Regions from separate parts of the Ruegeria sp. BE9 genome, predicted to be linked through region 1. Evidence: riboswitches for the same ligand, from Rfam matches in the RefSeq annotation. Region 1 holds a riboswitch; the other holds the start of a gene.
What was found. A riboswitch is a leader RNA that binds a small molecule or an ion and turns the genes downstream of it on or off. The one in region 1 is predicted to bind thiamine pyrophosphate.
Positions count from the first base shown of each region.

Region 2: it holds a riboswitch for thiamine pyrophosphate, as region 1 does, so the genes downstream of both, thiC (phosphomethylpyrimidine synthase ThiC) here and thiD (bifunctional hydroxymethylpyrimidine kinase/phosphomethylpyrimidine kinase) in region 1, are expected to answer to the same signal.

Region 1 covers NZ_JBQFTS010000003.1:84,393-94,389, reverse strand. Annotated here, with positions in the region: gene ACR0EO_RS11385 (ABC transporter permease) at 1-650, opposite strand, end outside; gene ACR0EO_RS11380 (ABC transporter ATP-binding protein) at 647-1,375, opposite strand; gene tenA (thiaminase II) at 1,372-2,046, opposite strand; gene ACR0EO_RS11370 (ABC transporter substrate-binding protein) at 2,043-2,978, opposite strand; gene ACR0EO_RS11365 (ThiF family adenylyltransferase) at 2,999-3,964, opposite strand; gene ACR0EO_RS11360 (thiamine phosphate synthase) at 3,961-4,557, opposite strand; gene ACR0EO_RS11355 (thiazole synthase) at 4,554-5,318, opposite strand; gene thiS (sulfur carrier protein ThiS) at 5,321-5,515, opposite strand; gene ACR0EO_RS11345 (FAD-dependent oxidoreductase) at 5,499-6,476, opposite strand; gene thiD (bifunctional hydroxymethylpyrimidine kinase/phosphomethylpyrimidine kinase) at 6,473-7,276, opposite strand; TPP riboswitch at 7,323-7,430, opposite strand; gene dnaJ (molecular chaperone DnaJ) at 7,552-8,703, opposite strand; gene dnaK (molecular chaperone DnaK) at 8,778-9,997, opposite strand, start outside.
Region 2 covers NZ_JBQFTS010000010.1:70,109-80,105, reverse strand. Annotated here, with positions in the region: gene ACR0EO_RS20335 (chemotaxis protein CheD) at 1-426, shown strand, start outside; gene thiC (phosphomethylpyrimidine synthase ThiC) at 638-2,428, opposite strand; TPP riboswitch at 2,538-2,657, opposite strand; gene ACR0EO_RS20325 (AraC family transcriptional regulator) at 2,838-3,866, shown strand; gene ACR0EO_RS20320 (acyl-CoA dehydrogenase family protein) at 4,048-5,253, shown strand; gene ACR0EO_RS20315 (LysR substrate-binding domain-containing protein) at 5,729-6,616, opposite strand; gene ACR0EO_RS20310 (calcium-binding protein) at 7,349-8,014, shown strand; gene ACR0EO_RS20305 (Hint domain-containing protein) at 8,033-8,248, shown strand; gene ACR0EO_RS20300 (Hint domain-containing protein) at 8,367-8,711, shown strand; gene ACR0EO_RS20295 (Rossmann-like and DUF2520 domain-containing protein) at 8,840-9,688, shown strand.

The sequences.
Region 1 (9,997 bases):
GCGGCAAACATCAGGTCGGTTTTGGCCCTGCCATTGGCCAACAACATCAAATATCCCAACCCTTGCGAAGACCCTACCCATTCGCCGATCACGGCTCCGATCGGGGCATAAACCGCCGCCAGTCGCATCCCCGAGGCCAATGAGGGCAATGCCGCAGGAATACGGATATGCCAGAGTACAGAGCGCTGGCTTGCCTGCATTGTTCGAGCCAAGTCCAGGTACCCCGGAGGCGTCCTCATCAACCCATCAAAAAAAGACGACGTAATCGGGAAATAGATGATCAGCACGGCCATAGCGACTTTGGACCAGAGGCCATACCCCAGCCACAACGTCAGCAGCGGCGCCAAGGCAAATACCGGCAGAGCTTGGGTGAACACCAGCATCGGCTGCACCAGAACGCGGGCCGCGCGAGAGTTGGCCAGTTGCAGCGCGGTGATAACCCCCAGGACTGTGCCGCAAGCAAGTCCAATCACCACCTCAACCGCTGTGACCCAAGTGTGCTCGGCGATCAGCCAGCGGTTCTGCCACCAGGTTTCAGCCACTACGGCAGGCCCCGGCAGGATGAATTTTGGAAGTCCGGTCAGCGACACGATGCCCTGCCAGATGGCGAGTGCAAACATGGTGGCAGCAAGGGCAGACAGATACTTCATACCGCCCCCTCACGCAGCAGGCGGAGCAGAGCGCCTTGTGTTTCAAGAGTTTCGAGATCGTCCACACTACGCGGTGCAGGAGCGTGTGGCGGGTCACAGGGTGTCAGACCCTGCTGCGTCATCACTGTGATGGATTGCCCCAAACGCGCGGCCTCACCTGGATCGTGCGTTACCAAAAGAACCGTTCGGCCTTGCAATGCCTCGGCCGCGAGGTCTTGCATATCCGCACGCGTGCGCGCGTCGAGCGCTGAGAACGGTTCATCCAACAGGACAATAGGGCGATCTTCCATCAACGTCCGGGCAAGGGCCACCCGCTGACGCTGCCCCCCAGACAGTTCGGACGGCTTTTTGGTCATATGATCCTGTAAGCGCATCCGTTCGATCAGACGGTCGCGTCGGTCAAAATCTACCTTTTCACCTCTTAGCCGCGCACCGAGAGAGACATTTTGCGCCACCGTCGCCCACGGCAGCAGAAGATCATCCTGCGCCATATAGGCAACCCGCTCAGAAACCGGATGCCCATCACTCGCCGTGATTTGGCCGGCGAAGTCAGCGCCGGTTTCAAGCCCGGCAATCAGGCGCAAAACGGTGGTTTTACCTACGCCCGATCCTCCCAGCAGACAGGTCCACGCCCCAGCCCCAAGGGTCAGGGTCAAAGGTGCGAACAAAGTTGCGCCTTCAATTGTGGCCGAACCGCTAATGGTAAGATCAGGCGCTGGAGTCATGGGGTCAGGCCCATCTGCCAGAAGTTGACTTCCAGCTCGGTCGCTGTGCGAAAGGTTTGGCACAGGCGATCCCAACGCGGAGAGGTGTCGAATTCCACCCCAACCCGCCTTGTTAGAGCCTGATCCAGTAGCTCTCCAACCGCCTTGCACGCGCCCTGGTAATCATCGCTGGCATAAGTATTGATCCAGTCGCGATAGGTTTCAGAAGTCGCCTCAGACGCCAACCGCGCACCAATCTCACCATACCCCATCACGCAGGGCGCCAAGGCCGCCAACAAGTCCAGCAGATCGCCGCTATAGCCAGCCTCTAACACAAACCTTGTGTAAGCCAGATTCTCTGCACGCTCTGCTGTAGCAAACAGTTCCTCTCCGGAAATGCCTTCTGCTTCGCAGATACTGATATGAAGCTGCATTTCCTCAGCGACCAGTGCGTTCACTGTTGCCACGGCCGTCAACATTTCCGAGTGGGTCTCGGATTTAACCACTGCAAGCGCCCATGCGCGCGAGAAGTGGATCAGGAACACATAGTCCTGCCGCAAGTAGTGCAGGAACGCCTCACGCGGGAGCGTTCCGTCTTTCATACCTTCGACAAACGCGTGGCGGGTGTAATCCCGCCACGATTCTTGAGCAGCATCACGCATCAGCGTGAAGGCTTTTCCGTAAGCGCTCATTGCGCGGTCACATCGATTGCGATGTCGCTAACTGGGTTGATGCTGTCGATCATGCCGCTGTCCTTCAGGAACTGCTCGAAACGAGCATAACGGCCGGCGTCAAAACCCGCCGGGCGCAGCGCAAAGCGCGGTAGGGTGTCTACCCAAGCAAGTGCATTCAGCTCATCCTGCAGTTCGGGCGATGTGTCTGCAAAGATTTCCCAGCTTTTTTCGGGGTTGTTGACGATGTACTGGGTTGCCTTTTCCGTCGCGGCCAGAAAACGAGCAACCTTATCGACATCCATTGTGTTAGGGTTGGCGACGTAAATCAGCTCGTCATACGAGGGAATGCCTTCCTCTTCGATATAGAAGCAACGACCAGCAACCCCTTCGATATCCATCTGGTTCAGTTCAAAGTTACGGAACGCGCCGATTACGGCATCCACCTGACCAGTCATCAGAGATGGCGACAGCGAGAAGTTAACGTTGATCATCTCGATCTCATCCAGGCCGATATCGTGCTGACCCAGCAGTGTCGTCAGGATAGCTTCTTCGACACCCGCAACCGAAAAACCGATTTTCTTACCCTTCAGATCCGCCAGCGATTTGATTGGGCCGTCTTCAAGCACCAGCAGACAGTTCAACGGGGTCGCGACCAGAGTGCCCACGCGTTTCAAGGGCAGGCCCTCGTGGATCTGCAGGTGTAGCTGAGGTTGATACGAAACAGCCAGATCGGCCTGACCCGCAGCCACCAACCTTGGCGGGGCGGACGGATCCGCGGGCGGCACGATTTCAACCTCTAACCCTTCGTCAGCGAAATAGCCATTCTCTTGTGCCACGATAATCGGGCCGTGGTCGGGGTTCACAAACCAATCCAGCAGGACGGTCATCTTATCCTCGGCCCAAGCTGGCGCGGCGGCCAGCAGAGCAACGGCTGCAATCAGTCTTTTCATGTCTCGCGTTTCCTTTTCACTCACGAGGTTGAGGCCGCGACGAGGACAATCTCACCTGGCCAATCCGGTTGAATTCGTTCGGCCGCGCGCCATGCGCGCAGGCCAGTGGCGCAGCACAGCGCCAGTCTTTTACCCTTATTAGGGTCTATTTTCTGAAGATTATCCGGCGATATCCGCAGCGCATCTGGGTGCGCCATTGCCGGAGCTTCATCCGCATCCCGCAGGTCGACAATCTGGTCATCTCCCGTCAACTGACTGGCCGAGAGAAACCGGAAACAGCTATTTGGTTCGGGCGCGTCGTCGAACCTGAAGCCGCTGCTGCGCATTGTGCGGGCATCATATTGGATCATCTGACCAAGGGGTGAGGGGTCAATCCCCAGAATCAGGTTTAATGCCATTTGGGCCTGCATCGCGCCCATGACCCCGACAACAGGACCCAGAACACCTGCAGTTGCGCAGCTTGCGCCGCTGTCTGGCGCATCCGGGAACAGCGCGCGCAAAGAAGGGGCTCCACCACAACAACCACCTACGTATCCCGACAAACCAAGTACTGACGCGCTAATCAACGGCTTACTTTGCGCTAGGCATGTGTCCGAAAGAACATAGCTGGCCGCATAACTGTCGGCGCAATCGAGTATCACATCCGCTTGTGCAACCAATGAGGCCGCGTTTTCACTTGTCAAAGCTATGCTTTCGCCACGGACCTCGATTTCAGAGTTTATGGCCCGGCACCGGTCGACGGCTGCATCAGCTTTGGATCGTCCACAATCCGCCTCAGTAAACAACGTTTGACGGTGCAAGTTTGACTGGTCGACAGTATCGCCGTCTACAATCTTGATCTGCCCTATCCCCGCACCTGCCAACAATGGTAGCGCCGGAGACGCCAGTCCACCCGCGCCAATCACCAAAACACGCGCCGAGGATAGACGCGCTTGGCCTTCAGCGCCTACCTCGGACAACAGTGTCTGACGGCTGTAACGGCTCATCTGGTGACCTCGATCCACGCCCGCACACGCGCCTCGGGGTCTGTATTCAGAGTGATATCCGTAACAGCAGAAACAATATCGGCCCCTGCCTCCAGAACGCCGGGCGCGCGCTCAACGCTCATGCCGCCAATACCTACCAATGGGATATCACCGACACGAGCTTTCCATTCGGTGACCCGAGGCAAACCCTGCTGGTGCCATTTCATCTTTTTCAGGATGGTCGGATAGACTGGCCCCAACGCGACATAGTCCGGGTCCATTACCAGAACACGTTCAAGCTCATCATCGTCATGGGTCGAAATACCCAGCTTTAGACCCGCTTTTCGGATCGACTTTAGATCTGCATCGTCCAAATCCTCTTGCCCCAAGTGGATCCAGTCGCAGCCCAAATCAATAGCAGCCTGCCAATAGTCGTTCACCACTAGAACCGCACCATGCGCACGGCACAGATCGTGTGAGATACTGATCTGTTCGCGCACATCTTCGTCAGGCTGGTCTTTCATCCGCAGTTGCACCAGTTTCACGCCCAGAGGCAGCATCCGTCGCAGCCAGTCCGAGTGATCGAAGATTGGATAAAACCGGTCTAGCTTCATGACAGGAAGGCCTTTCCGATAACAGGAGTGGAAGGCTCAGCCATATCGCGCGCCTCGATCGGGTCAGCTTGGTAAGCCATCTGCCCAGCCGTTATGGCCTGTGCCATAGCTTTGGCCATCAGGATGGGATCCCCGGCACGGGCAACGGCCGTGTTCAACAGAACTGCGTCATAACCCAACTCCATCGCATGGGCGGCATGACTCGGCAGACCTATGCCAGCATCGATAACCAGAGGCACTTCGGGGAACTCGGCCCGCATCGCGCGAAGCGCATATTCGTTGTTCAACCCACGCCCCGAGCCAATAGGTGCGCCCCACGGCATCAGAACTTCGCATCCTGCCGCGAGCAAGCGTTCACCTACGATCAGATCGTCGGTGGTGTAAGGAAAGACCTGAAATCCGTCCTCCGTCAGGATACGGGCCGCTTCGACCAGTTGAAAAACGTCTGGTTGCAGACTGTCTGTATGGCCAATCAGCTCAAGCTTGATCCATTTCGTGTCGAAAACCTCTCGCGCCATTTGGGCAGTGGTCACAGCCTCTTTCACGGTATGGCAACCTGCGGTGTTAGGCAGAATGAGAACACCCAGGTCTTGAATCATCTGCCAAAACGTCTGCCCCGCCCCAGACTCGCGCCGCAGCGACACGGTGGCGACACCGGCCCGGCTTTCCTTGAAAGCCTGCTCCAGAATGGCTGGGCTGGGATACTGCCCAGTGCCTAGCATCAGCGGGTTTGACAATTCGGTTCCGTAGAAGGTTTTCATCCTCAGCCCCCCTGCATAGGCGCGACGACTTCAACTCGGTCCCCGTCGGACAGCTTGTGAGCAATACGTAGACTGGAGGGAACGAAATCCTCGTTCACCGCTGTGGCAACGCGGCCTGAAAAGCCGCATTCCTCTAGCAGGTCCGACAAGGTTTCGGCACGCACTTCGCGTGTTTCGCCGTTAAGCACGATCTTCATCGACCATCTCCGAATGTTTGTTCTCCAACGCCAAATCGGCCACCCCTTGCGCAAGTGCAGGGGCCAATAGATAGCCGTGGCGGTACAACCCGTTGGCATAGATCTTCCGGCCAAGTCGCCGGATACGGGGCAAATTGTCAGGGAAAGCAGGGCGCAGATCGACACCGATCTCAAGCACCTCAGCTTCGCCAAACGCAGGGTTCAGGGCGTAAGCTGCACTGAGCAGTTCCAGCATTGAACGAGCTGTGATGCGGCTGCTATCCTCTGACTCGATCATCGTCGCGCCCAGCATATAGACGCCATCCTCGCGGGGTACGATGTAAAGCGGCATTCGCGGATGTAACAGGCGCACTGGTCGAGTTAGTTTTACATCCGGGCATCGGATTACCAGCATCTCACCCTTGACGCCGCGCAGATCATGCAGGACTTCGCGGGCATGCAGACCACGGCAGTCGATCGCATTCTCCAGCCGAGACGGCGCGAGCTTGCGGTGAAACTCAACGCCCTGCTCCTGCAACTGCCGATACAAGCTTTGTAGTGCGAGACGGGGGTCCAGATGGGCCTCTTCCGCGAAATGGAGGCCCTTGGTGAAACCGTGCAAATCAGGCTCTAATTGGTTGATTTTTGCCTGATCAACCTCTGAAAATCCTTCGGTTCTGCGTCCAAATCGTCGCAGGTCTGGTAAATCGCGCGGGTTGGCCACGACCAGCGTGCCACACCGATGCACCGGCGTGCGGGCGCTCCACCAATCCAAAGCCGCCTGCCCCATCCGCAACACCGGCTCTTCGGCATTCTCGTATTCGCACCACGGGGCCAACATGCCGCCTGCCCACCATGAACATCCGTGCGGTCCCGGAGGTCCGCCGGGATCAAAGACCTGAACCTTTGCCCCACGTGACACAAGTTCACTGGCAACTGCCAAACCGGCAACACCGGATCCTATGATCGACCAAACGGTCACGCGCCCCAAACCCGATGAAAGTGGTGCACAGGACCGTGGCCTTGCCCAATTGTCAGATTGTCCGCCTCAGCAATTGCACCTTGCAGGTACTCATGCGCTTGCGCAGTGGCGTCGAGCAGGCTGAGCCCTTTGGCAAGCCCTGCTGCAATCGAGGATGAAAGCGTGCAACCGGTACCATGAGTGTTGCGTGTGTCGCGTCGAGGTGCCTGGAACTCTGCGACCCGTCCTGAAGGGTCGATCAGCAAGTCGTGACACACGTCGCCACGGCCATGCCCCCCCTTCATCAGAACCGCACCTGCACCAAGGCTGCACAAGGCAAGCCCCTGTTCAACCATCTGCTCAGGCGTTTCCGCTTCGCCGCTGCCAAGCAAACAGGCCGCTTCAGGCAGATTTGGCGTCAGCACCGTCGCGCGCGGTAACAACACATCCCGCAAGGTTTGCACGGCATCTTGTGCTAGCAATGCGTCACCTGACTTCGCAATCATCACCGGATCCAGCACAATTGGGCCGGTAAATTCTGCGATACTGTCGGCGACCGTATGAATAATCTGGGGCGTTGCCAGCATACCAATCTTGATCGCATCTACGTTCAGATCGGTTAAAACGGCCTCAATCTGTGCCGCGATAACTTCCAAAGGAATACCGTGAACGGCAGTCACTGCCTGCGTATTTTGCGCTGTAACGGCAGTGATAACGCTGGCGCCATAGACGCCCAGGGCTGACATCGCCTTCAGGTCAGCCTGAATTCCAGCCCCACCACCACTGTCCGACCCTGCAATTGTCAACGCAATTGGCGTCATGTCGTTGCTCCAACTCATATGGGGCAACACGGGCATAGAAAACGTCTGCAAGAGTTAGGCCGTTCCCTCCGCCGGTATTGCCCGGATCAGGTTCGATGGGTTGGCGCAGTCGTGCCTCTCAGCCCCTTGTTACAGGGCACCCCAACGGTTGACGCGGACAATCTCAGGGGTTGAGGTGGGAATCAAGGGCCAATTTCAGCTGTAACGCCGTCAAACTGGACTCAAAAAGGCCGGTCCAACGGAACCGGCCTTGTTCATATTCTCTGGCTTGTATGTCAGCCTTTCATGCCATCCCAAAAGGATTTCACAGATGAGAAAAAGCTCTTTGATTCTGGGTGGTTATCCTCACCTAGATCATCAAATTCGCGCAGCAGTTCTTTCTGACGGCTGGTCAGGTTGACGGGCGTTTCCACGGCCAGTTCTATGAACATGTCACCAACTCCGCCGCCACGCAGGGCAGGCATGCCTTTGCCGCGCAGACGCATCTGGCGACCGGATTGGCTGCCAGCCGGGATTTGGACACGACCACGTCCACCGTCAATGGTGGGTACTTCGATCGAGCCACCCAACGCAGCCTTGGCCATGCTGACAGGTACGCGGCAATACAAGTTCACGCTGTCGCGTTCGAACAACCTGTGATCAGAAACTTCGACAAAGATGTACAGATCGCCCGGAGGGCCGCCGCGCATTCCGGCTTCACCCTCACCAGCCAAACGGATACGAGTTCCAGTTTCGACACCGGCGGGGATATTGACGGACAACGCGCGCTCTTTTTCCACGCGGCCCGCACCATTGCATGACTTACAGGGGTTCTTGATGATCTGCCCCAAACCGGAACAGGTCGGACAACTGCGTTCAACTGTAAAGAAGCCTTGTTGCGCGCGAACCTTGCCCATACCCGAACAGGTTGGGCACGTTGTTGGCTCAACGCCGCCTTCTGCGCCCGATCCATCACAGGCCGAGCACGCCACAGCGGCTGGCACATTGATGGTTTTCTGCAGACCCGAGAAAGCCTCCTCCAGTGTTACGCGCAGGTTGTAACGCAGGTCAGATCCACGTGCAGCTCGGCGTCCACCGCCGGCACCGCCACGCTGACCACCCATGAAATCACCGAAGAGGTCATCAAACACGTCCGAAAACGCGCTGGAGAAATCGCCTTGCCCAAAGCCGCCACCTGGTCGACCGCCGCCGCCCATACCGTTTTCAAAAGCAGCATGACCAAAGCGGTCATATGCGGCCTTTTTGTCGGCATCGCGCAGCACATCATAGGCTTCGTTCGCTTCCTTGAACTGAGCCTCGGAATCCGGGTTGTCCTTGTTGCGGTCGGGATGCAACTCTTTGGCTTTCTTACGAAAACCTTTTTTGATCTCGTCCGCTGATGCGCCCTTGGACACGCCGAGCACATCATAGTAGTCGCGTTTTGACATCAGTTTTTCCTTCTGCCTCAACGTAATCGGGCCGGCCCGGCAACCGGACCGGCCCGAATTGGCCCGGTTACCCGTTAGTTACGCTTGTTATCGTCCAGATCTTCGAACTCGGCGTCGACGATGTCGTCATCACCGGCCGGAGCAGCATCTGCCGCTGCGGGCTCATCTTCGGCCTCTTCGGACTGCGCCTTATAGATGGCCTCACCCAGCTTCATTGCAGCTTCGGTGACGTTCTGGATGCCGGACTTGATCTTGTCGGCATTTTCGGTTTCCAGCTCGTCCTTCAGCGCGGCAATCGCCAGCTCGATGGCTTCGATGGTGGTCGGGTCGACCTTGTCGGCATGCTCTTCCATCGACTTCTCGGTCGAGTGGATGAGGCTTTCCGCCTGGTTCTTGGCGTCGACCAGCTCGCGGCGTTCCTTGTCGGCTTCCGCGTTCTCTTCGGCGTCCTTGACCATTTTTTCGATGTCGTCGTCCGACAGACCACCCGACGCCTGGATAGTGATCTTCTGCTCTTTACCGGTGCCTTTGTCTTTGGCCGAAACCGAGACAATGCCGTTGGCGTCGATGTCAAAAGTCACCTCGATCTGAGGCATACCACGCGGTGCGGGCGGGATATCTTCGAGGTTGAACTGACCCAGGATCTTGTTGTCCGCAGCCATTTCACGCTCACCCTGGAACACGCGGATGGTCACAGCGTTCTGGTTATCTTCGGCGGTCGAGAAGACCTGAGACTTTTTGGTCGGGATCGTGGTGTTGCGGTCGATCAGACGGGTGAACACGCCACCCAGCGTTTCGATACCCAGCGACAGAGGGGTTACGTCCAGCAGAACCACGTCTTTGACGTCGCCTTGCAGAACACCTGCCTGAATGGCGGCGCCCATGGCAACAACTTCGTCCGGGTTCACACCTTTGTGCGGCTCTTTACCGAAGAACTTGGTGACCTCTTCGATCACTTTCGGCATCCGGGTCATACCACCGACCAGAACAACTTCATCTACGTCCGAAGCCGACAGGCCCGCGTCTTTCAGAGCGGCTGCACAAGGCTTCATCGACTTTTTGATGAGGTCGCCAACCAGCGATTCCAGTTTGGCACGGGTCAGTTTCATGACCATGTGCAGCGGCTGGCCGTTCGAACCCATCGAGATGAACGGCTGGTTGATTTCAGTCTGTGAGGTCGAGGACAGTTCGATTTTGGCTTTTTCAGCAGCTTCTTTCAGACGCTGCAGGGCCATCTTGTCTTGCGACAGGTCGACACCGTGTTCCTTTTTGAACTCATCCGCCAGGTAGTTGA
Region 2 (9,997 bases), on a different contig from region 1:
ACTGGGATTGGCGGAATGAACCACTTTCTTTTGGCCGGTGGTGATGGTCGAGAATACAGCAGTCGCTATGGTGTTAACGCGATGGAGCTTTTGATCAACGGAATACTCAAACTTGGTGGAAATAGGGATACCCTCCAAGCCAAAGTATTCGGAGGAGCCAACATGTCCCCAAACCTTCCGAACGTGGGTGAGCAGAACGTCAATTTCACTAAGAAGTTTCTGGAAGTTGAGGGAATACCGTGTGTTGCTTCTTCAGTAGGGGGAACACAAGCCCGGCGCATTCGGTTTCATCCACATACCGGTCGCGTACAACAAGTACTGGTAGCGCCGCAATTCGCCCCAGAAACACTGGACACGAAACCAGTTCCCCAAAAGGCACCAAGTGGTCTGAAGCTTTTTGACGACACTTCGACTTTGGACCGTTAAAAATTACTCGCCTCGGTCGCACTTTAAGCTTCAACCGACGCACTCGAACAGTAACCCCGAGCAGCGGCGTCTCAACCTTCTGCGCAGAAGACCAAAGAGGCTCCGCAACTTTCAAAGTTCCCGTTTGTGCGTGGGCATTTCTCATCGCGATTTCAAAGTACGCTTAAAGAGGGAGTTGCGGAGCCGATAAGAACGGCCCCACATTTATGCCTTACTCGTCAAGCGGGATGTATAGGTCTCCGCCCTCTCGAAATTTAGCGGCCATTGCCTCCATCCCTTCTTTTTGCGCTTCTGCCCGAATGTCATGGCTGATCCGCATCGAACAAAATTTCGGACCACACATAGAACAAAAGTGCGCGACTTTATGCGCCTGCTTGGGAAGTGTTTGATCGTGAAATTCTCTTGCCGTGTCCGGATCCAAAGACAGGTTGAATTGGTCCTCCCAGCGGAACTCGAACCGGGCACGTGAGAGAGCATCATCGCGCCTTTGCGCCCCCGGCAAACCCTTGGCAAGATCGGCGGCATGGGCGGCGATCTTGTAGGTAATCACACCGGTTTTCACATCGTCACGGTCGGGCAGGCCCAGATGCTCTTTTGGCGTCACATAACAAAGCATCGCGCAGCCGAACCAACCGATCATCGCAGCGCCGATGCCACTGGTGATATGATCATACCCCGGCGCGATATCGGTAGTCAGCGGACCAAGCGTATAGAACGGAGCCTCGTGGCAGCACTCCAACTGCTTGTCCATATTCTCCTTGATCTTGTGCATGGCCACGTGGCCCGGCCCTTCGATCATAACCTGGCAATCCTTAGCCCAGGCAATCTTGGTCAATTCACCAAGTGTTTCCAGTTCGGCGAACTGCGCTTCATCATTCGCATCAGCGATTGAACCGGGGCGCAGCCCGTCACCAAGACTGAAAGAGACATCATATGCTCGACAAATATCGCAGATTTCATCGAAATGCTCATACAAGAAGCTTTCCTTGTGATGATGTAGACACCACTTGGCCATGATCGATCCACCGCGTGACACGATGCCGGTTACCCGGTTCACCGTCATTGGAACCATATGCAATCGCACACCCGCATGGATGGTGAAATAGTCCACACCCTGTTCTGCCTGCTCGATTAGAGTGTCGCGAAAAACTTCCCATGTCAGATCCTCGGCAATGCCATTGACCTTTTCCAGAGCCTGATAAAGAGGCACGGTACCGATAGGAACCGGCGAGTTTCGGATGATCCATTCACGGGTGTTGTGGATATTGCGACCGGTAGAGAGATCCATAACAGTGTCCGCACCCCATCGGATTGCCCAGACCAGCTTGTCGACCTCTTCCTCCATGCTGGAGGTAACCGCCGACGTGCCCATGTTGGCGTTTATCTTGACCAAAAAGTTGCGCCCAATGATCATCGGCTCGCTTTCCGGGTGGTTGATGTTGGCTGGGATAATGGCACGTCCTGCCGCGATCTCATCCCTAACGAATTCCGGGGTCACATAGTCGGGAATGTTGGCGCCCCAGTCATTGCCTTCGCGTTGCTCGGTTACAGCCTCGCGCAGCTGATTTTCACGGATGGCAATGAACTCCATCTCTGGCGTTATGATTCCGGCTCGAGCGTAGGCCAACTGAGTCACAGCCTTGCCGGGCTTCGCGCGCATAGGGCGCGAGTTCACCGGGAATTCAGGGGTCAGCCGGTCGCCTTCGACAAAGCCGTTGTCTTCGGGTTTAATCTCGCGCCCGTCATATTCCTCAACATCTCCGCGCAATTGGATCCAATTGCGACGCAATGGACTAAGACCCTGACGAATGTCCGTGACGACATTCGGATCGGTGTAAGGGCCTGAGCTGTCATAAACGGGCAACGGCGGCTCTCCCGCTGTCGGATGGACAGAAATCTCGCGCATCGGCACACGAATATCGGGATGTAGAGTGCCATTCACGTAGATCTTGCGAGATGCAGGCAATTCACCTGTAGTGATCTTAGGATTGGGGATGTTCATGTTGGTGCTCCTCAAGCGGTTCAACTCAAAAAGACACCAGATGAGTTATGGCTTGGGGAAACGAGAGGGTGTACGGCCCCCTGTTCGGAGTGCGCCCGCCCGGATCCTTGGCGTTCGCGCCCTAGCTTCCTACGCCAGTGTCAACTGGGTCAGGTTCAAAGGGTCGCTTCGCCGGGCATTGCCCTGTCAGCCTCTCAGTCCCCTAGGTGGGACTCCCCTGCGTGACCAAGACTTAGCTTGACGCATCTGATTTACGCAAGCTTCATTTCGTTACGACCTTTAGATTTTTGGGCATCGGCCGCAACAAGGCGCAAAGTGCGTTTTATCGATCCAAAAATAGTGTAACTCATCGGAGTTGACCCTTTCGACCTTATTCACTTACCAAATCGATGATAGCCAACTCCTCGCGATGAGCACTGCCAACCCAACAATTCTATCCACTGTTTCCGGACAGTTTATCGACGACTGGCTTGGGGCATTGCGCACACTTTGTTCGGATGAACAAATGGCGTCGTTAATGCGGCGCGCAGAGTTATCCGAAGATCGCACTCAACTTCAACGCCGTGTGACGCTGGATCAGATTGTGTGTCTGTACCAACTCGCTGCTGTCGAAACCGGAGATGAAATGATGGGGCTTTGGAGCCGCCCAATTCGGCCCAGAGCTCTGCAGCATCTTTTGACCACAGTCCGAAAGGCTACATCGATCCCGTCGGCGTTGTACCGGTTTTCAACTTTCTGGAACCTGTTGTTGGATGATTACCAGTTCGAGCTGATCGAGAGTGAAACCGCTTTGACGTTGGATTTGAGTCCACGCGAAACCGCTACACCTCAGAGATTTGGGCATATGCTAATCCTCAAACTCGCACACGGGCTTGTTTCATGGCTTGCAGGGCATGAGGTTCCAGTCAAAGAAATTGAGTTCGCCTTCTCCCGCCCGGATTTTTATCAGGACTATGCGATTGTTTTTCCGGCACCGGTGAAGTTTGGCGGATCTATAACCTCGATTTCATTTGATCCCAGTACGATTGGCTCGGTTCAATCACGAAACAATTCAGACATGGACCGTTTTCTTAAGAACGCCCCGAAAGACTGGATTTTCACAAGCTCACGTGAACACACACAGTCGCTCCGCGTGCGCACCTATCTGGTTCAAACTGACTGGAACACTGCGAACTTAAAACAGACTGCACAGGCGATGCATATGACACCGCGCACTCTCATTCGAAAGCTTCATCAAGAAGGCAGCTCGTTTCAAGCGATCAAGGATGCTCTTAGACGGGACATAGCAATCCGCGACTTACAAGCCGGGCGCAAGAGCATAGAAGCAATAGCCTTGGACGTTGGGTTTTCGTCTGCCGCCAACTTTCACCGCGCATTCAAAAAATGGACTGGCAGCACACCCAGTTCGTACCACCAAAGCGGTTTCGCACAAACCTGATTTTGTCACTTTTTGAAAGCATCTTGTCGTGGCATGAGATAGAGCCAAACGGCACGATCCGGTAATCCCCGAAATACAAGCTATTCACAGCTAAAAATCGCCATGCCGCCCGCAGCGCTGTGCTAGCGCCCGCGATTCGATTGGCGTGATAGGATAATTCTACCGGCGAAAGGACCGATCAATGTCGGACAAGCTTAACACTATTCTACAAGCCGCGCGCGATCATGCAGAGCAGGTCATTCTGCCCAATGTAGACAAATGGAACGCAGCTAAAAAATGGCCTCGTGATGCTTCGGACGCCGCAGCAGCAGCTGGTTTGACGGGCCTCTACGCACCTGAAGAGTTCGGAGGTCAGGGACTTCCATTGTCCGAGGGGATACAGGTTTATGAACAATTGGGCCTAGGCGACGGAGCGTATGCATTTGCTCTGTCCATGCATAACATTTGCACATTTGCCGGGTGTGGTTATGGCACAGATGCGTTCAAGGAAAAGTGGGCCCGCGACCTTACGTCCGGCCGGAAGCTGGCAAACTTTGCGCTTACTGAGCCTCAGTCCGGTTCCGATCCGATAAAGATGTACTCTCGTGCAACAATCAACGGCGACGGCACCTGGACAATCAACGGGTCAAAGGCCTGGGTTAGCTTAGCTACCGAAGCCGATATCTATTTTACTGTTGTCAAAACCAGTGATGCGCCGGGCCATAAAGATATGGCGATGATTGCCATCCCAGCCGATACACCTGGCCTGAGCTTTGGGCCACTATATGATACCCCTTCTTACAGCTTCTTGCCCATTTCAGAGATGTACTTCGATAACGTGGTCGTCAGTGAAGACAATATCATCTTGCCAATCGGCCAAGGCTTGCAAGGGTCGCTGATGGCAATCGACATTGCTCGGGTTTCTATCGCTTCGGGATGTTGCGGTCTAATGCAATCGGCACTGGACACTGCGCTGTCATACTCAAAAAACCGCAAGATGTTTGGGGGCAAAAACCTTGAGCTGGACGGCATCCAATGGATGCTGGGCGAAGTTGCCACCAACCTTGAAGCTTCCAAACTTTTGTATCGCAAAGCTGCCGAAGCGCTTGGAACTCCTGAAGGGCCGTTGATGGCGGCACATGCCAAGCGGTTCGTACCGGATGCAGCCGTCGATGCGGCCAACACCTGTACCCAGGTTCTTGGGGGTATGGGTTTACTGCAGCCCTATGGCTTGGACCGATTATCCCGTCTGGCGCAGATGTTGCGGATCGTCGATGGAACAACCGAGATTAGCCGAGTGGTCATCGGGCGTTCACTTCAGAAACGCGCAGCAACTCTGCCTGATCTATCCGTTCCAAAGGGTTACGGCGAACTGGACACCAAAACCGAAGCCGTAGCCACAGTTTAAGAACCCCAAAACGTTGACAAATTGAATAAGAACCGGCCGCGAAATCGGCCGGTTCTTTTGCCAGGACGAGCGACAATCACTTCCTAAACTCGCCGAGACGGAACTGGCCAGCACTTCTAAACTCGCAACTAATGAAACCCGATAAAATCGAAGCGCTGGCCGGGTCTGGCTAAGTGCTGCGTTCGCTGGAGAGCAAACACCAACGCTTCCCAAAACCAAGCTGACCGTTAATTTGCACGCTAATGATCCGCAAACAGAATGGCGCTGAAATACACTTTAAGCGTGCAAATGGAGCAATCCGCATTTCGCGTCACGTGAATTGCAGCGCATGTGTCACGACCATCCCGCAATTCCTGTCAACTGCGGGAATTGAGTGTTTCCCGGAAAGGGTAAAATTCGAGCGCGGTCACCGCCGACTAGTTATTCGAGAACCGCAAACTCCTCCCGAAGTCTAATTTTAGGATGTGTTCGTAAATTACATTTTACCTGAGTTCTGCTGGCTTTGCAGCCAGCCTGTAAAGGCCGATACGCTGTCTGCAACGTCTGAAATGTGCGGGCGTGCAAGATAGTAGCCATAATCCTCAAGCGAAGACTCAGACAGGCGGAACAACTTTTTCTCTTCGAGTTCCCGCTCGACAAGCGCATCCATAAGAGCAACACCCTGACCATCAACAACCGCCTGAACCCTCACATTGGGATCCGGAATAATCAGTGTGTCTCTGCGCGTTTGGCGCGGCAACCGCGCGACGTCCTGCCAATCGGACCAGGCATTGCTTTCATCGTTATCCCTCAACAATGTGAAACGGGAAAACGCACGCTCAAGCCCCTGCGATCGAACCGCCTCCAAAGCCTTAGCATTCCCAACGGGAAAGGCCGGGCACGGCATGAAAGAGGTTATATCGCAATCACTCCAACGGCCGTTACCCCACCGTATTGCGATGTCGACTCCTTGCGACCTCAGGTCAAAAAGGTGAACCATTGGCTGCAGCCGAAGCTGGATTTCAGGGTGATCCTGCAAAAATGACATTAACCGAGGTGAAAGCCAGCGCGCCGCGAAATAAGTCGAAAGACCGACAGTCAGCGCGCTCGTAGCAAAACCCTTCAGCGCTAGGACCTGCGTCTCGATATCCTCATAATGCCGCTGGCATGCGCCTAACAGCTTTTGCCCGCGACTGGTCAGCTCAACCCCTCTGGCTTCGCGCTGGAAAAGAGAAAACCCAACCGCAGCTTCAAGCGTTTTGATCTGATAGCTCACTGCGCCTTTGGTCATATTCAACACCTTGGCCGCTTCGGAGAAACTTCGAAACCGGGCAATTTCAACGAACAGTCGCAAGCTGTCATGATGACGAAACTCTATCGGCATGGTTTCCGTTTAAGGTTTTTAGACCGTTTAGGGCAATAGTATTCGGTTTTCTCAATAAGAATCGAACTCTGCCATTCTGCGAAACAAGCAGTCATCGACCGTCCTCTGGAACAGACACAAGCATCCAAGGCTCCGAGAACCAGCCTATTTCGTACCGCTAAAGCTCCGGTAGCTTTGAAACCATATGAACAACACACCCGAGGTCGCCGGATACACTTCTAGCTGCAAAAAAGCGCTTGATTGAAGTTGCTAAACTGGCGAAAAAATTTCAATTATGATTGCCGTTTTTTGAGTTAAGGAGAATTTGAGACTTACAGACTTCGCGCCACCGCCTCTCCATAAAGCGGTGACCTCTGAGCATTCAAATTTTCAGAACCCATACGACACCCAAAAAACAAGTATCACCGGGGCCGGGAGCAGTTAAAAAAAGCAATTGTATTCGAAGCAACTGTCGTCGCCCGTTTTGACAACACCGGCGGGGGCAACTTTCAACGTCTTTTCGATTTCTCCAACGGACCGAACCAGGACAAAATACTACTTGGGAATCTCGCCTTCACGGACGACGTCATCTTTGAGGTTATCGATGATGGCATTCGGTATCGTCTGGTTGTTCCCGACGCGATTGTAAACGTCGAAACTGCCACCTAGCGGGCCACAATCGACGATGATGGTGAATTTCAAGTCTTCAAAGACGGCACACTGCAAAGTGGCAACTTTACCATCATTTCTCGCTTGGAAAATGGGTTTCAGATCATTGTAACTACGCCGACCTCTGATGGCATTCCTGACGACGTTATCCGCACTAACAACCTGATCGACGAGCCCGCGTTCCCCCAAGATGATCCTTTGATTGGCGAGGTAACCTCGGTCGACATCCAAACAACACTGAACAATGGTTTCAACATCACCGACCCCGGTGCTTTGGACGATGTTGATGAGTATTCAGGCACTGACAATGACGAGATACTAAGCGCGACCACCAAAACAGACGGAGTTACCATCGACGGGCGTGGAGGAAACGACACCATCACGGGAGGTTCTGGCGACGACACTTTGATCGGTGGCGCCGGGTCCGATACTCTGACGGGCGGAGCCGGCGATGATGTGTTTTCGCTAAGCGGCAACGACGAGAACCAAGACACGATGACCGATTTCGGCGCCGGAAATTCGGGAGCAATCAACGATAGAGATCAAACAAACAACGATTTCTTCGACCTGAGCGGCTATTTCAATCAAGACAGCGTCGATGCCGTCAACGCTGAGGCTGCAGCCAACGGTGACCAGCAATTTGGCAATGCCTTTGGAATGGTGCGCGCCGATGCCGCAGACGGAACGATCGACGGCATCATCAATAGCATCGATTATACCGTCGAAATCATCGCCCAAACAGGTAGCTGACTAAGTGATGATTTTTCGATCCGGATCGAAGACGGGTCCGGCAATTCCGTCGATGGCTCGGCGCTGACGCTAGATACAACTGGCGTCGCCTGCTTTTGCCGTGGAACCTTGATCAATACCGATAAAGGTCCAGTTCCAGCCGAGGGCTTAAAAAGCGGTGACCGTATTGAAACTGCCTACAATGCTTCTCAAATTTGGCGCCTGAACCTTTCTCACAAAGTCTCCTCTTCGTAGTTCATGGCCAATCCAAATCTGCTGCCTGTGCGCATTCGGCAAGATGCGTAGGGACATAGCAAACCCAACCGGGCTTTATTGGTGTCTCGTCAGCACCGAATGCTGGTGACCTCAAAAAATTGCGGAACGTATGTTTGGCACAGACGAGGTTCTCGTGCCCGCGATCCGACTTGTTGGAATAACAGGTATCAATCTTGACGAGACCGTGTCAGAGGTCGAGTTTTTTCACCTAGTGTTCGACGACCATCAGATCGTGTTCGCCGAAGGAGCCCCTTCCGAAAGCTCTTTGCCCGAAACCTTTGCGCTTCAAACACTGGACACTGACGCACGGGCAGAATTCAAAAAGCTCTTTGGCCCAGACAGCGTTCAACGAACGCCAGCGCGCCTGATCCCAAAAGCACATCGTCAAAAGAGCCTCATCCAACGCCACCAGAAGAACCTCAAACCAATGTTCAATGGGTGACTTCGTCCTTTCTGAGCTGTAATACCTCATCGAAAGTGACCCACTTTGATCCAGTTTATTCTATCATGATTACGGAGGTCTGAGTGGAATACTAAGCAGGCTATTTTTGACGCTAGAGGGCGCAGGAAATGGATCCGATTACAATCAACCTGATCGGCGCAGGACGGGTCGGAAAGACCTTTCTTTCGCTCATGAGCGATCTTCCGGGTTGCTGTATACAGGACGTCCTGAGCGCCACATACACCTCGGCACAAAATGCCGTTCTTCGGGCTGGAGCGGGTCAGCCGGTACAGAGCATTGCAGATTTGCGACCAGCGGACTTGTGGATCATCGCAGTTCCCGACACCCAGATATCGGCGATTGCTACTGACCTTGACAATAGGTTCTCTGACGAAGGTGACGACCAACACCCCTCCGTTGCATTCCATTGCAGCGGCTTTTTCCCGGCCGACCAAATGGCCTGCTTACGTCGGTTGAACTGGCAGTTGGCCAGCGTTCATCCTGTTCTGTCCTTTGCCGATCCCGATACGGCAAAAGCTCAATTCGACGGTACGCTTTGTGGACTGGAAGGAGACAAGGGTGCGATTGCTTTTGTTCAACCACTGCTGGAAAAACTGAAAGCTCAGTGCTTTTTAATAAATTCCGACAAGAAAAGCCTCTATCACGCCGCTGCGGTGATATCGAATAACTTCACAGTTGTATTGCAGGCAATCGCGCGCGAAGCGTGGTCAGAAGCCGGTGTCGCGGACGGCACAATTGAACAGCTCAACGCGAAACTTTTAGCTAGCACGGTTGAGAACGTCGCTGCAGCAGGTCCGCAAAGCGCCTTAACGGGTCCCGCAGCTCGGGGTGATAATAGCGTGGTAACTTCTCAGGGTCGGGATGTTTCAGATTGGCACTCTTCTGCCGGCAAGGTTTACAAGGAACTGAGCGCGATGGCTCATGACCTGAAAACTCATGGTACAACAAAGCCCTAAGGCGACTAAAGATAAACCAAAGAGAGTGGCTCAATCAGGTGAATAGGTTACATCCGGCAACCTCGACACAAATATCGAAATTATCTTAACCTGTTAACTTCAAGCGCGCTGGAAGATGACAATCGGCTGCCATCAGCGCCTTTTGAACCAATTAAAACCAATGATCGGCCTGAACGATAGGCCCACCAAAACGACGTTTCTGCGGGTGTGGTGAAATCTTAACATTACCCCACCGAATTTGAGGTAAGGTAGTGCTGTAAACTTAAACCAGATTCTCGCCATACTTGCGAAACCACGCGCATAACAAAG